Regions from separate parts of the Rhizobium binxianense genome, predicted to be linked through region 2. Evidence: predicted binding sites of a transcription regulator. Region 2 holds the regulator's gene; the other holds the start of a gene.
What was found. Region 2 encodes PhoB, which activates phosphate uptake and scavenging genes when phosphate is short. Its sites were predicted from a motif close to TGTCATNNANCTGTCAT; they were not measured.

Region 1: the regulator PhoB is predicted to act here: its motif matches at 1,682-1,698, upstream of PO860_RS14995 (DUF1045 domain-containing protein).

Annotation. Positions count from the first base shown of each region.
Region 1 covers NZ_CP118713.1:3,015,460-3,021,474, forward strand. Annotated here, with positions in the region: gene puuE (allantoinase PuuE) at 1-785, opposite strand, end outside; gene PO860_RS14995 (DUF1045 domain-containing protein) at 899-1,606, opposite strand; gene PO860_RS15000 (NAD(P)/FAD-dependent oxidoreductase) at 1,721-2,899, opposite strand; gene mnmC2 (tRNA (5-methylaminomethyl-2-thiouridine)(34)-methyltransferase MnmC2) at 2,898-3,626, shown strand; gene PO860_RS15015 (response regulator) at 3,916-6,015, opposite strand, start outside.
Region 2 covers NZ_CP118713.1:172,258-178,272, reverse strand. Annotated here, with positions in the region: gene argF (ornithine carbamoyltransferase) at 1-669, opposite strand, end outside; gene PO860_RS00875 (aspartate aminotransferase family protein) at 709-1,908, opposite strand; gene PO860_RS00870 (GcrA family cell cycle regulator) at 2,333-2,866, shown strand; gene phoB (phosphate regulon transcriptional regulator PhoB) at 3,178-3,861, opposite strand; gene phoU (phosphate signaling complex protein PhoU) at 4,019-4,732, opposite strand; gene pstB (phosphate ABC transporter ATP-binding protein PstB) at 4,777-5,592, opposite strand; gene pstA (phosphate ABC transporter permease PstA) at 5,608-6,015, opposite strand, start outside.

The sequences.
Region 1 (6,015 bases), 1.7 Mb from region 2:
CGGCAATGCAGGCCGACCGACATCATCTTCGGGCTGCCATCCTTGCCTTCATCATAGAGCGTGTCGAAAGCGTCCTTGAGATAGGTAAAGAACTGATCGCCTGAGTTGAAGCCCTGCGGCGTCGCAAACCGCATGTCGTTGGTTTCAAGCGTATAGGGGATGATCAGGAAAGGTTTCCCGTCGACGCCCTTGACCCAGTAAGGCAGGTCGTCGGCATAGGAATCGGAGGAATAGAGGAAACCGCCCTCCTCCTGAACCAGCCGCAGCGTGTTGTCGGAAGGCTTGCCCTGGTACATGCCGTAAGGCCGCTCGCCGGTGAGTTCGGTGTGCAGACGCACGGCTTCGAGGATGTGCTTGCGCTCCAGATCTTCCGGAAAATCCTTATATTCCAGCCAGCGGTAGCCGTGGCTGGCGATCTCCCAACCCGCCTCCTTCATGGCGGCGACGGCCTCAGGGTTGCGGGCCATGGCCAAGGTCACCCCGTAGACGGTTGCCTGCACCTTGAGATCGGTGAACATCCGCCAGAGCCGCCAGAAACCGGCGCGCGAGCCATATTCGTAGATCGATTCCATGTTGAGGTTGCGCTGCCCCGGCCAGGCGGCCGCACCGACGATCTCCGACAGCAGGTTTTCGGACGCCGGGTCGCCGTCGAGAATCGAGCTTTCGCCCCCCTCCTCGTAATTGATGACGAACTGCACGGCGATGCGTGCCTCGTCCGGCCATTGTGGATCGGGCGTCTGACGCCCGTAGCCGACCAGATTGCGCGGATAAGTCTCGGATACCATCAAATCACCTTCTAAAAAGACGGGGAACGGTATCATCCGCAGCCGGAATGTCGAGACGGAAACTGCGCAACGGAATTTTCCCTTTACGGAACAAATCCTTAGCGCACGGAACTTCAGGCAATCTTGCGCGCGCTGACCTTGCCCATCGGATGCAGCGAATGAACGCGGAAGGGACCGCCGGTGCCCTCCTCGATCATCAGCGCCACGTTCGAAACCATGATCGGCTCTCTCAACACAGGCTCGAAGATCGTCCGCAGCGCCGGCTCGATGCGCGGCATGTCGATCGCGTTGATCGGGCCCGTCACCGGCATGTGAAAGCGGAACTCCTCCATCACGTATGGATTGCCCCAACGATGCAGATTGGCGAACTGCGCTGCCGACAAGCCGTCCGGATCGCTGCGCTCGATCTCGGCTTCGCTGAGCGGCGCACGGAAACGATCGAATTCCTGCACGATCGCCGAGGCCAGATACTGGATCTGCCCACAGGGGATATTCGGCAGCAGGCTGTAGAAATTGCCGAGCCTGGCAACTTCGAGGCGCGGCATCCGGAAGGGAAGGACCGTTCCGGAGAAACGCATAAGATCGCGCAAGAGTTGAGATTCCGACACGTCGGAGGAGAGGTGGAACGGCGCTTTCAAAACACCGTGAAAACCATAGCGCCGCGGCACGGCCGTATGGAAGGCGATTTCGTGAATGCCGAGGCCGCGAATGGCCGGAGGCTCCGTCACATCACCAGAAAACACGTTTCGGCCAAGCCAATTGGCGGCCACGAGCGAGAGCGGGTCGCTCGCCGGAGGCGTGAAGCAAATGGCATAACGCATGCGATTTCCTCCATCAAGGAAGTGAGCGCCGGTGACTTCAGGCGCTGTCGATGCGCAAGCAGATAGGTGATTTGCATGACAGAATAACGAAACGACGCTGGAACTAATTCGCGTTTAACGTGAAGCCGCAGCGATGTGATTTGAAATCGCGAAGCTCTCCGGCAGCAAAAATCCGCAGTCCGCATCGCCTGCGATACAGATTGCCGCTTCCGCCAGCCGATGCGCAAGGCCGAAGCTGACCTTGAAGCCGCCGGTCAGCGCGATCAGGCGCGGGTGATCGGGATGGCGGCCGATCATCGGATCCCGGTCGATTGCCTTCGGGCGAAGCCCCGCCCAGCGCTCGACGACGGCAGCGTCGCGAAGGCTTGGCACGATCGCCCGCGCCGCCTCGATCAGCGCGTCGAGCTGGGCATCGGTCGAAAAAGGATCGTCGAAACGGTTCTCGCTGGTGCTGCCGATCGCCGCATGCCCACCCTCATGCGCGACGACATAGAGCCCGTCGAGGAAGATCGTCGGCAGCGCCGGGTCGATATCCGCCTTCAACAACGCCGCCTGCCCCTTCACCGGCTGGCCGAGCGGCTGCTTCAAGCCTGGCGTCAGCCCCTGCAGCAGCGGAAAGGACTGATGGCCGGCGGCCAGGATGCAGCGGCCGAAAGCAATGGTTTCACCGCCGATCTCGGCCGTGCCGCGATCCGGATCGAGATCGGTGACGACAGCATTTTCCCGGATGCGCACATGTTTTGCCCCTCGCAGGAAGGCGATCAGTGCCGACATCAGCGAGCGGGGGGCGACGCGGGCGGCAAGCGTGTCATGCACGAAGCCGCTCTCGCCGGCGGACGCCTCGACCCAGCCATCTGCATCAGGCCTGTCGAGCAAGTGCCAGTGGAAGCGGCGCTCGCCTGCCCGCCAGTGGCGTTCGGCATCCTCGGAATGGCCGCGCGCGATGCGGTTGAGATGCGGCTTCGGCAGCGGGATCAGCCGTCCGGACCTGTTGTAACCTGCAGAAAGTCCGGTCTCGGCTTCGAGCACCGCGATCTCGGTTTCGAGCGAGACCAGCGCATCGAACTGGAACTGCTTCTTTTCCGACCACCGGTCCGGCATATGCGGCATCAGCGCGCCGAGCAGGCCGCCGCTCGCACCTTCGCCCAATCTGCCGGCGTCGGCGATCAGGGTATGGATGCCGCGGCGCTCTGCATGGACGGCCGCCCAAAGGCCCATGATGCCGCCGCCGACGATCAGCAGTTCTGGAGATGATTGACCTGAGACCGGCTGAGGATTATCGGCTTTTTCCATGACAGACGTGAACCCCGATCAGATTGGCGTGGGCGCGCCGCAGCCGCTCGAATGGCGCGATGGCGATATGCCCTATTCCACCGCCTTTGGCGATCATTTTTATTGCCAGACCGATGGCCGGCTGGAATGCGGCCACGTCTTCCTCGCCGGCAACGGCCTGCCGGAACGCTGGAGTGGCCGTGAGGAATTCATGGTCGGCGAGCTCGGCTTCGGCACCGGCCTGAACTTCGCCGAGACCTGGCGGCAGTGGAAGCTCCACCGCATAGGCGGCCAGCACCTGCATTTCATCTCCTTCGAGCTTCACCCGATGCGCGGCGAAGAGATCAGCCTGGCGCTGTCGCACTGGCCTGAAATCGATGCCGAACGCGAGGCGCTGACGGCGGCCTGGCCGCAGACGCCTGATGGTACCGTCACGCTCGACCTCGATGCCCAGACACGGCTCAGCGTCGTCTGCGGCCGCGCCCTTGACGGCGTCGCCGCCGCAAAGCCCGGCTTCGACGCCTGGTATCTCGACGGCTTCGCGCCCTCGCGCAACGGCGAGATGTGGTCGGAAGAACTGATGCGGCTCGTCTGTGAAAAAAGCGCAGCCGGCGGCACTTTCGCCACCTATGCGGCGGCCGGCTTCGTGCGTCGCAATCTCATTGCCGCCGGTTTTGCCGTCGAGCGCCGCCAGGGCTTTGCCGGCAAGCGCGAGATGCTCTGCGGCATCAAGCGGTTCGCCCGATAAGGCTAGCCGGCTTCTATCGCCAATATTGCCAAGGCTATCGCTTTGCGAGACAGTTTCCGAAAAGGAGTGGATATGGCAAGCGGCGAGAATCTGAGGCAGAAACTCGAAAACGATGTAAACGAGCTCGCGAAATCGAGGCGGGGAAATCGGCTGACGGCGCTCGATCTGGCGATCGGCCGAGGGACCGCCGACGCGGATGCAGGGCGTCTCAAGCCTATCGGCGATGTTGCCGCGCGTCTTGAAGACAAATACGGAAGCCGTTCGTGATTGCCCTATTTCCCCGCAAGGATCAGTAGCTGGTGCGCCCAGGCTGCAGTTCGTCTTTCCCGAGCCACTGCCGGATTTTTTCCTCGAGCAGTTCCGGGCTGATCGGCTTCGACATATAGTCGTCCATGCCGGCGTCGAGGCAGAGTTCGCGGTCGCTTTCGAGCGCATGGGCGGTGACGCCGATGATCGGCACCCGGTGGCCCCGGCCCTGTTCCCGTTCGCGGATCGTCTGGGTCGCCTGATGGCCGTTCATGACGGGCATAGAGACGTCCATCATGATGATGCGCGGCGCGTGCCGCTCCCAGGCCGCGACCGCCTCCGCGCCATTCTCGACGACGAGGAAGGAAAGACCCGTTCCCTGCAGGATCTGCGTGAAGACGATCTGGTTGACCTCGTTGTCCTCGGCGACGAGCACGTCGACGAATTCGGCCGGCCGCGGCTGCGCTGCGGGCACAGGCGCCGGCACAGGCACGGCTGCCTCGGCCTGCAGCCGGGCGACCTCGGCTTCCGACGCCTGTTTCACGCGCCGGGCGCGCACCACTTCGACGACGGTGTTGCGCAGCACGTTGGCGCGCGCCGGCTTCATCAGATGCGCGTGACCGTTCAGCGCCGCGAATTCCTTTTCCGTGCCGGAAATATCCATCGACGTCAGGAAGATGATCGGCAGCTCGGCAAAACGGCGATCGGCGCGCAGCCGGCGCGCGACATCGGCACCGTTCATATCGGGCATGTGATAATCGAGCACGACGGCATCGACGGTAATGTCGAGATCGGCCGCCGCCTCCAGGATCGCAAGACCGGTACCGCCGCCCTCGGCGGCCACGCCGTCGAAGCCCCAAAGCGACAGCTGCTCGGTGAGGATGCGTCGGTTCACGTCATTGTCGTCGACGACGAGGATGCGGGCACCCTGCACATTGATCGGCAGCGGTCTCGGTTCGACACGGGCGGCTGCCACCGCAAACGGCAGGTTGACGGTGAAGACCGAGCCCTTGCCCCATTCGCTCTCGACGTTGAGATAGCCGCCGAAAAGGTCGACGAGCCCGGCGGTGATCGCAAGCCCGAGGCCCGTTCCCTCATGCCGCCGGGTCGAGGAGGCATCGACCTGCGAGAACTTGTCGAAGACCGTTTCGAGCTTTTCACTCGGGATGCCGATGCCGGTATCCTCGATGCGGATATTCGCCATGATCTCGCCGCCGGCAGCAGGCTCGAAGCCGACATCGACGAAGACATGGCCGCGCTCGGTGAACTTGACGGCATTGCCGACGAGATTGGTGACGACCTGCCGGAAACGCCCGGCATCGCCGATCACGGCGGCGGGCAGATCCGGTGCTGCACGCACCAGGAGTTCGATATTCTTCTCGGCCGCATGCGAGGACAGAAGCGTCGCCACATCCTCCACCGCTTCGGTGATGTCGAAGGCGGCCTTGCGCAGTTTCATCTGTCCGGCATCGATCTTCGAGAAGTCGAGGATATCGTTGATGATGGTCAGCAGCGCATTTCCGGATTTGACGATGATGTCGACGAAGGTCTTCTGCCGCGTATCGAGATCGGTCTTGGCAAGCAGTTCCGCCATGCCGAGCACGCCGTTCATCGGCGTGCGGATCTCGTGGCTCATATTGGCGAGGAATTCGGATTTGGCGCGGTCGGCGGCTTCGGCGCGCGACAAGAGATGGCGCAACTCCTCCTCGCGGCTCTTGAGCTCGGTGACGTCGGTGAAGAGCGCCACCCAATGCTGCCCCTTGGTGATCGTCGCATCCATGTTCACCCAGCGCTCGCCGCCGACATGGAAGACGGTGGAGATCGGCAGCCTCGCGGCGATATTGTCGCGCCAGCCCTGCAGGATTTCGGCAGCGGCATCGTGGAAATCGCCGCGCGCCGCGCAAAATTCGAACATGCCGAGCCAGCCCTGCCCGGCTTCGATATAGGCGGGTGGAATCTGCAGGATATCGGCCATCGCCCCGTTGGACATCTTGATGATGCCGTCCTGGACGATGGCAAGACCTTGCGACATCGCATGTGTCGCATCGCGCATCATCTCGCCGACCCGCTCGAGCGCGGCGCGGGTCTCATGAATTTCCTTTTCCCGCTCGCGCACCGCCGAGATGTCGGCATAGGTGAGCAG
Region 2 (6,015 bases):
GGTATCGGTCACCACGCAATCGACGCCTTCGACCGCACGGTCGGCATCATGGCAGAGCATGATTTCGGCGCCCTCATTGCGGGCCCAGTTCAGATAGTGATCCTTGGGCTCCGAACCAAGAGGCACGGCCATGTTCATGCGATAGCCGAAGCGCGCAGCCCCTTCGACCAGCGAATGCAGCACATTGTTGCCGTCGCCGGTCCAGGCGATGGTCTTGCCCTTGATCGGGCCGCGATGCTCTTCGAAGGTCATGATATCGGCCATGATCTGGCAGGGATGGGTGTCATCCGTCAGCGCATTGATGACCGGCACGGTCGCATGCTCGGCAAGTTCCAGCAGCCTGGAATGCTCGGTGGTGCGGATCATGATCGCATCGACGTAGCGCGACAGCACCTTGGCGGTGTCGCCGATCGTTTCGGCGCGGCCGAGCTGCATTTCGGTGCCGGACAGGAACAGCGTTTCGCCGCCGAGCTGGCGCATGCCGACATCGAAGGAGACGCGGGTGCGCGTCGACGGCTTTTCGAAGATCATCGCCAGCATCTTGCCGGCGAGCGGCTTGTCGCCGGTGCCGGCCTTGAAGGCCTGCTTGCGGGCGAGCGCATCGTTCATGATGGTTCTGAGATCGGCAGAGGTGACCGCCGAAAGATCGAGGAAATGTTTAGGAGCCATGGTCTTCTTACCTGTCTGCGCCCGAGGGCGGCAATCTCTTCAAGCCGTCTTCTTGACCTTGGAGGCGCGAATGCTCTCGGCGGCGCGCTCGATGCGGGCAAGACCCTCGCGGGCTTCCTCGGCGGTGACGACGAGGGGCGGAAGAAGGCGGATGACGTTGTCGCCGGCGGGCACGCCGAGCAGATGGGCGGCGCGGATCGCCTGCAGCAGTTCGGCCGAGGGAATGGCGGCCTTGACGCCGAGCAACAGCCCCTCGCCTCTGATATCCTCAATCACATCGGGATAGCGATCCTTCAGCGAGGCGAGGCCCTGGCGGAAAACCAGTGCTACGTCGCGCACCTGCTGGAGGAAGCCATCGGCGAGAATGATGTCGAGCACGGCGCTGCCGACGGCCATGGCAAGCGGATTGCCGCCATAGGTCGAGCCATGGGTGCCGGCCTTCATGCCGGAGGCAGCCTCTGATGTGGCAAGGCAGGCACCGAGCGGGAACCCGCCGCCGATGCCCTTGGCGACCGCCATGATGTCGGGGGTGACGCCCGACCATTCATGGGCGAAGAGCTTGCCGGTACGGCCGACGCCGGTCTGGACCTCGTCGAGGATCAGCAGCAGGCCGTGTTCGTCGCAGATCTGGCGAAGCGCCTTCATGAATTCGGGGGTGGCGGGACGCACGCCGCCCTCGCCCTGCACCGGCTCGATCAGGATTGCAGCCGTGGCATCGGTGATCGCGGCGCGCACCGCTTCGATATCGCCGAAAGCCACCTGATCAAAACCCGGCGCCTTGGGGCCGAAGCCTTCGAGATATTTCTCCTGGCCGCCGGCGGCGATCGTCGCCAGCGTCCGTCCGTGGAAGGCGCCCTCGAAGGTGATGATATGGAAGCGCTCGGGATGGCCCTTGGAATACTGATAGCGGCGCGCCGTCTTGATCGCGCATTCGAGCGCCTCGGCGCCCGAATTGGTGAAGAACACCTTGTCGGCGAAGGTGGCGTCCGTCAGCCGTTTGGCCAGGCGCTCCTGGCCGGGGATCTCATAGATGTTGGAGAGGTGCCAGACCTTGTCGGCCTGCTCCTTCAGGGCGCCCACCACATGCGGATTGCTGTGGCCGACCGAGGTGACGGCGACGCCGGCGCCGAAATCGAGATATCGCTCGCCGCTTTCGGTGATCAGCCACACGCCCTCGCCTCGCTCGAACCGCAGCGGGGCACGAGAATAGGTGTCATAAAGCGGCGCGGCTTCAGCCATGGCGCGATCTCCCGATCTAAAGTTATGGGGCGACTGACTCCGGCTAAGAAAACCAGGCCCGAAAAATCAAAAATGCCGCCTTGCGGCGGCGACTGGCACTATTTCCTTTTCGCGCTGCAATGTCAACAAAACTGCGCCCTTAGCGCATGCAGCAAGGGTGTGCAGCGGCATTTTCAGTCTTCAACAGGCATTATTGCAGAAATGCCACGCAGGGGCAGCAAGTTGGGGAAAACTACGAATTCGATTCATCCGGATTCATGCGACTCTTGTCACGGAGTCAGCCTCACACTAGGTTAAAGTTCAATTACTAGACTGCATGCGGCGGAACTAGTCACCAAAATTGATCAAGCGTTTCTTGTTTCGGAGCTCCCGGGACAACGGTGAGGGATTCTGCCATCACCAACGCAAAAGGTGGAGACAGGGCATGAACTGGACAGACGAGCGGGTCGAGAAACTCAAGAAGCTTTGGGCCGAAGGACTGAGCGCCAGCCAGATCGCGGCGCAACTTGGCGGTGTCAGCAGAAACGCTGTTATCGGCAAGGTTCACCGACTGAGCCTTCCGGGCCGTGCCAAGGCCGGCGGCACCAGCACCGCGGCGCGAACGCCGAAGCGCAATACAGCGGCACCGCGCGCGCCGAACTACGCCTCTCGCGTCACCACCCGCACCGTTACCCGCCAGCAGGGCGCAACGATGCTGAAGGAAGAGATCGAGATCGAAACGATCGAGGAAATGGAATATGTGCCGAGGGGCAACGTGGTCGTGCCGATTTCGCGCCGCCTCGGCCTGACGGAACTGACCGAACGCACCTGCAAGTGGCCGGTCGGCGATCCGCTGAAGGACGACTTCCACTTCTGCGGCTGCGAATCCCCCGACAATTCGCCCTATTGCAGCTATCACCAGAAGCTCGCCTACCAGCCGGTCAACGAACGCCGCCGGGCGGCAGCGCGGGCTGGCTGAGCGGCAGACATCGTTAGAATGCAGAAAACGGGCCGAGTGGCCCGTTTTTTTATGCGTGGATGGAAGCGCTCATTGCGGCTATGGCTGCCCCTCACCCTAACCCTCTCCCCGTAAACGGGGCGAGGGGACGTGCCACACGAGAGGTGTAGGAAGGGGAACGGAGACGTCGCGGCGGGGTCCCTTCGCCCCGCGAGCGGGGAGAAGGTGGCGGCAGCCGGATGAGGGGCAGTCCATCGCCGCGAACCGGACAGCAGCGGGACAAGCCCGAGCATGACGAAAGAGCCGTCGGCCGAGCTGTAGTGACGCAGCCCTCAGGCTTCCATCGAATAACCGGCGCCGCGGACGGTGCGGATGACGTCCTGCATGTTGGAGAAATTCAGCGCCTTGCGCAGCCGGCCGACATGGACGTCGACGGTGCGTTCGTCGACATAGATGTCGTGGCCCCAGACGCCGTCGAGAAGCTGCGAGCGGGAGAAGACCCGGCCCGGCGACGACATCAGGAATTCCAGCAGGCGGAATTCGGTGGGGCCGAGGCGGACTTCACGGCTCTTGCGATGGACGCGATGGGTTTCGCGGTCGAGCTCGATATCGCCGCATTTCAGCACCGTCGACAGCACCTCGGGGCGGGCGCGGCGCAGCATCGCCTTGACGCGGGCAACCAGCTCGGGGGTCGAGAAGGGCTTGACGACGTAATCGTCGGCCCCCGTCGACAGCCCGCGGACGCGCTCGCTCTCTTCGCCGCGCGCCGTCAGCATGATGATCGGCAGGCGCTCGGTTTCCGGCCGCATGCGCAGGCGCCGGCAGAGCTCGATGCCGGATACGCCGGGCAGCATCCAATCGAGGATCAGAAGATCGGGCGTGCGCTCCTGAAGCCGCATTTCGGCTTCGTCGCCACGAAGGATGGTATCGACCTCGAAGCCTTCCGCTTCGAGATTGTAGCGAAGAAGCACGCTCAGGGCTTCTTCGTCTTCAACAACTGCAACTCTCGGGATCATGCGTCTCGGTCTCCTCGCGCATGATCCTTAAACCGGGGGTGATTTAAGCAATGCATCCTGCGCAAATTCACAAACTAGGCTGCGACCTCTTTGCGCGCCCGGACGGGCGCGCATGCAATTGACTGGTCCGGGCGACTGGCCCGGGCTGTCCGGGCGATTATTCCGTAACCGCGCCGACGGTGTTGGCGCTGTCGTCCTTCGGACGATCGCCTTCCGGCTGCGCGCCGGTCGCCATGTAATAGATCGTCTCGGCGATGTTGGTGGCGTGGTCGCCGATGCGCTCGATGTTCTTGGCGCAGAAGAGAAGATGCGTGCAGCTGGTGATGTTGCGCGGGTCTTCCATCATGTAGGTCAGGAGCTCGCGGAACAGCGAGGTGTACATCGCGTCGATCTCGTTGTCGCGCTCGCGGATGGCATTCGCCTTGTCGGCGGCGCGCGTCGTGTAGACGTCGAGCACTTCCTTGAGCTGGACGAGCGCCAGCTCGGACAGATGCTCGAGGCCGCGGGCGAGCTTGCGGGGAACGCCGGTGCTTTGGACGGCGATGACGCGCTTGGCGGTGTTCTTGCCGAGGTCGCCGACGCGTTCGAGATCGGCGGCGATGCGGATCGAACCCATGATCTCACGCAGGTCCGCAGCCATCGGCTGGCGGCGGGCGATGGTGACGATCGCCTTGTCGCCGATTTCGCGTTCGGCGTGATCGAGGATCACATCGTCGGAGATGACCTTCTGCGCCAGCGCGGTATCGCCGTTGACCAGTGCCCGCACGGATTCGGCGACCATCTGTTCGGCCAGGCCACCCATTTCGGAAATCCGCCTGGAGAGGAACTTCAGATCATCATCATAGGCAGAATAAATATGTGTCGATGCCATGGGGCTTTATCCTCGAATAACGGAAAGGCTTGGTGACGCCAAAATCAGCCGAAGCGACCCATGATGTAGTCCTGGGTGCGCGGATCGTCGGGATTGGTGAACATCTTGTCGGTGTCGTTCTCCTCGACGAGATTGCCGAGGTGGAACATGGCGGTGCGCTGCGAGACGCGCGCGGCCTGCTGCATGGAGTGGGTGACGATGACGATCGTGTAGTTCTCGCGCAGTTCGTGGATCAGCTCTTCGACCTTGGCGGTGGCGATCGGGTCGAGCGCCGAGCAGGGCTCGTCCATCAGGATGACTTCAGGGCTGACGGCGACGGCGCGTGCTATGCAGAGGCGCTGCTGCTGGCCGCCCGAAAGACCCGTGCCGGATTCATGCACGCGGTCCTTGACTTCGTTCCAGAGACCGGCGCGCTGCAGGCTGGTCTCGACGATCTGGTCGAGATCGGCTTTCGACTTGGCCAGGCCATGGATGCGCGGGCCGTAAGAGACGTTTTCATAGATCGTCTTCGGGAACGGATTCGGCTTCTGGAAGACCATGCCGACGCGGGCGCGAAGTTCGACGACGTCGATATCGGGATCATAGATATCGTCGGTATCAAGCGTGATCTTGCCGGTGACGCGGCAGCCGTCGATCGTGTCGTTCATGCGGTTGAGGCTCCGCAGGAAGGTCGACTTGCCGCAGCCCGAAGGGCCGATCAGCGCGGTTACGGTGTTTTCGCGGATGTTCAGGTTCACGTCGAAAAGCGCGCGCTTCTCGCCATAGTAAACAGAGACATCCTTTCCGATCATCTTATACGGGACGTTGCTCATCTTGTGATCCAGCGCCTTTTCAACTGCAGCTTCCGTCAACATGTTCATGATGTTTAACTCCGTTTACCAGCGGCGCTCGAAGCGACGACGCAAGAGGATGGCGCCCATGTTCATGACGATCAGGAACAGGAGCAGGACGATGATGGCACCCGAAGTCCGCTCGACGAAGGCACGTTCGGCCTCGTTGGCCCACATATAGACCTGCACGGGCAGGGCCGTCGAGGGATCGAGCGGTGTGGTCGGCGCGTTGGCGACGAAGGCGACCATGCCGATCAAAAGCAGCGGCGCGGTTTCGCCGAGCGCGTGCGCCAGGCCGATGATCGTGCCGGTGAGGATGCCGGGCATGGCGAGCGGCAGAACATGGTGGAACACCATCTGCATCTTCGAGGCGCCGAGGCCAAGGGCTGCGGCGCGGATCGACGGCGGCACGGCGCGAAGTGCTGCGCGCGTCGCGATGATGATCGTCGGCAG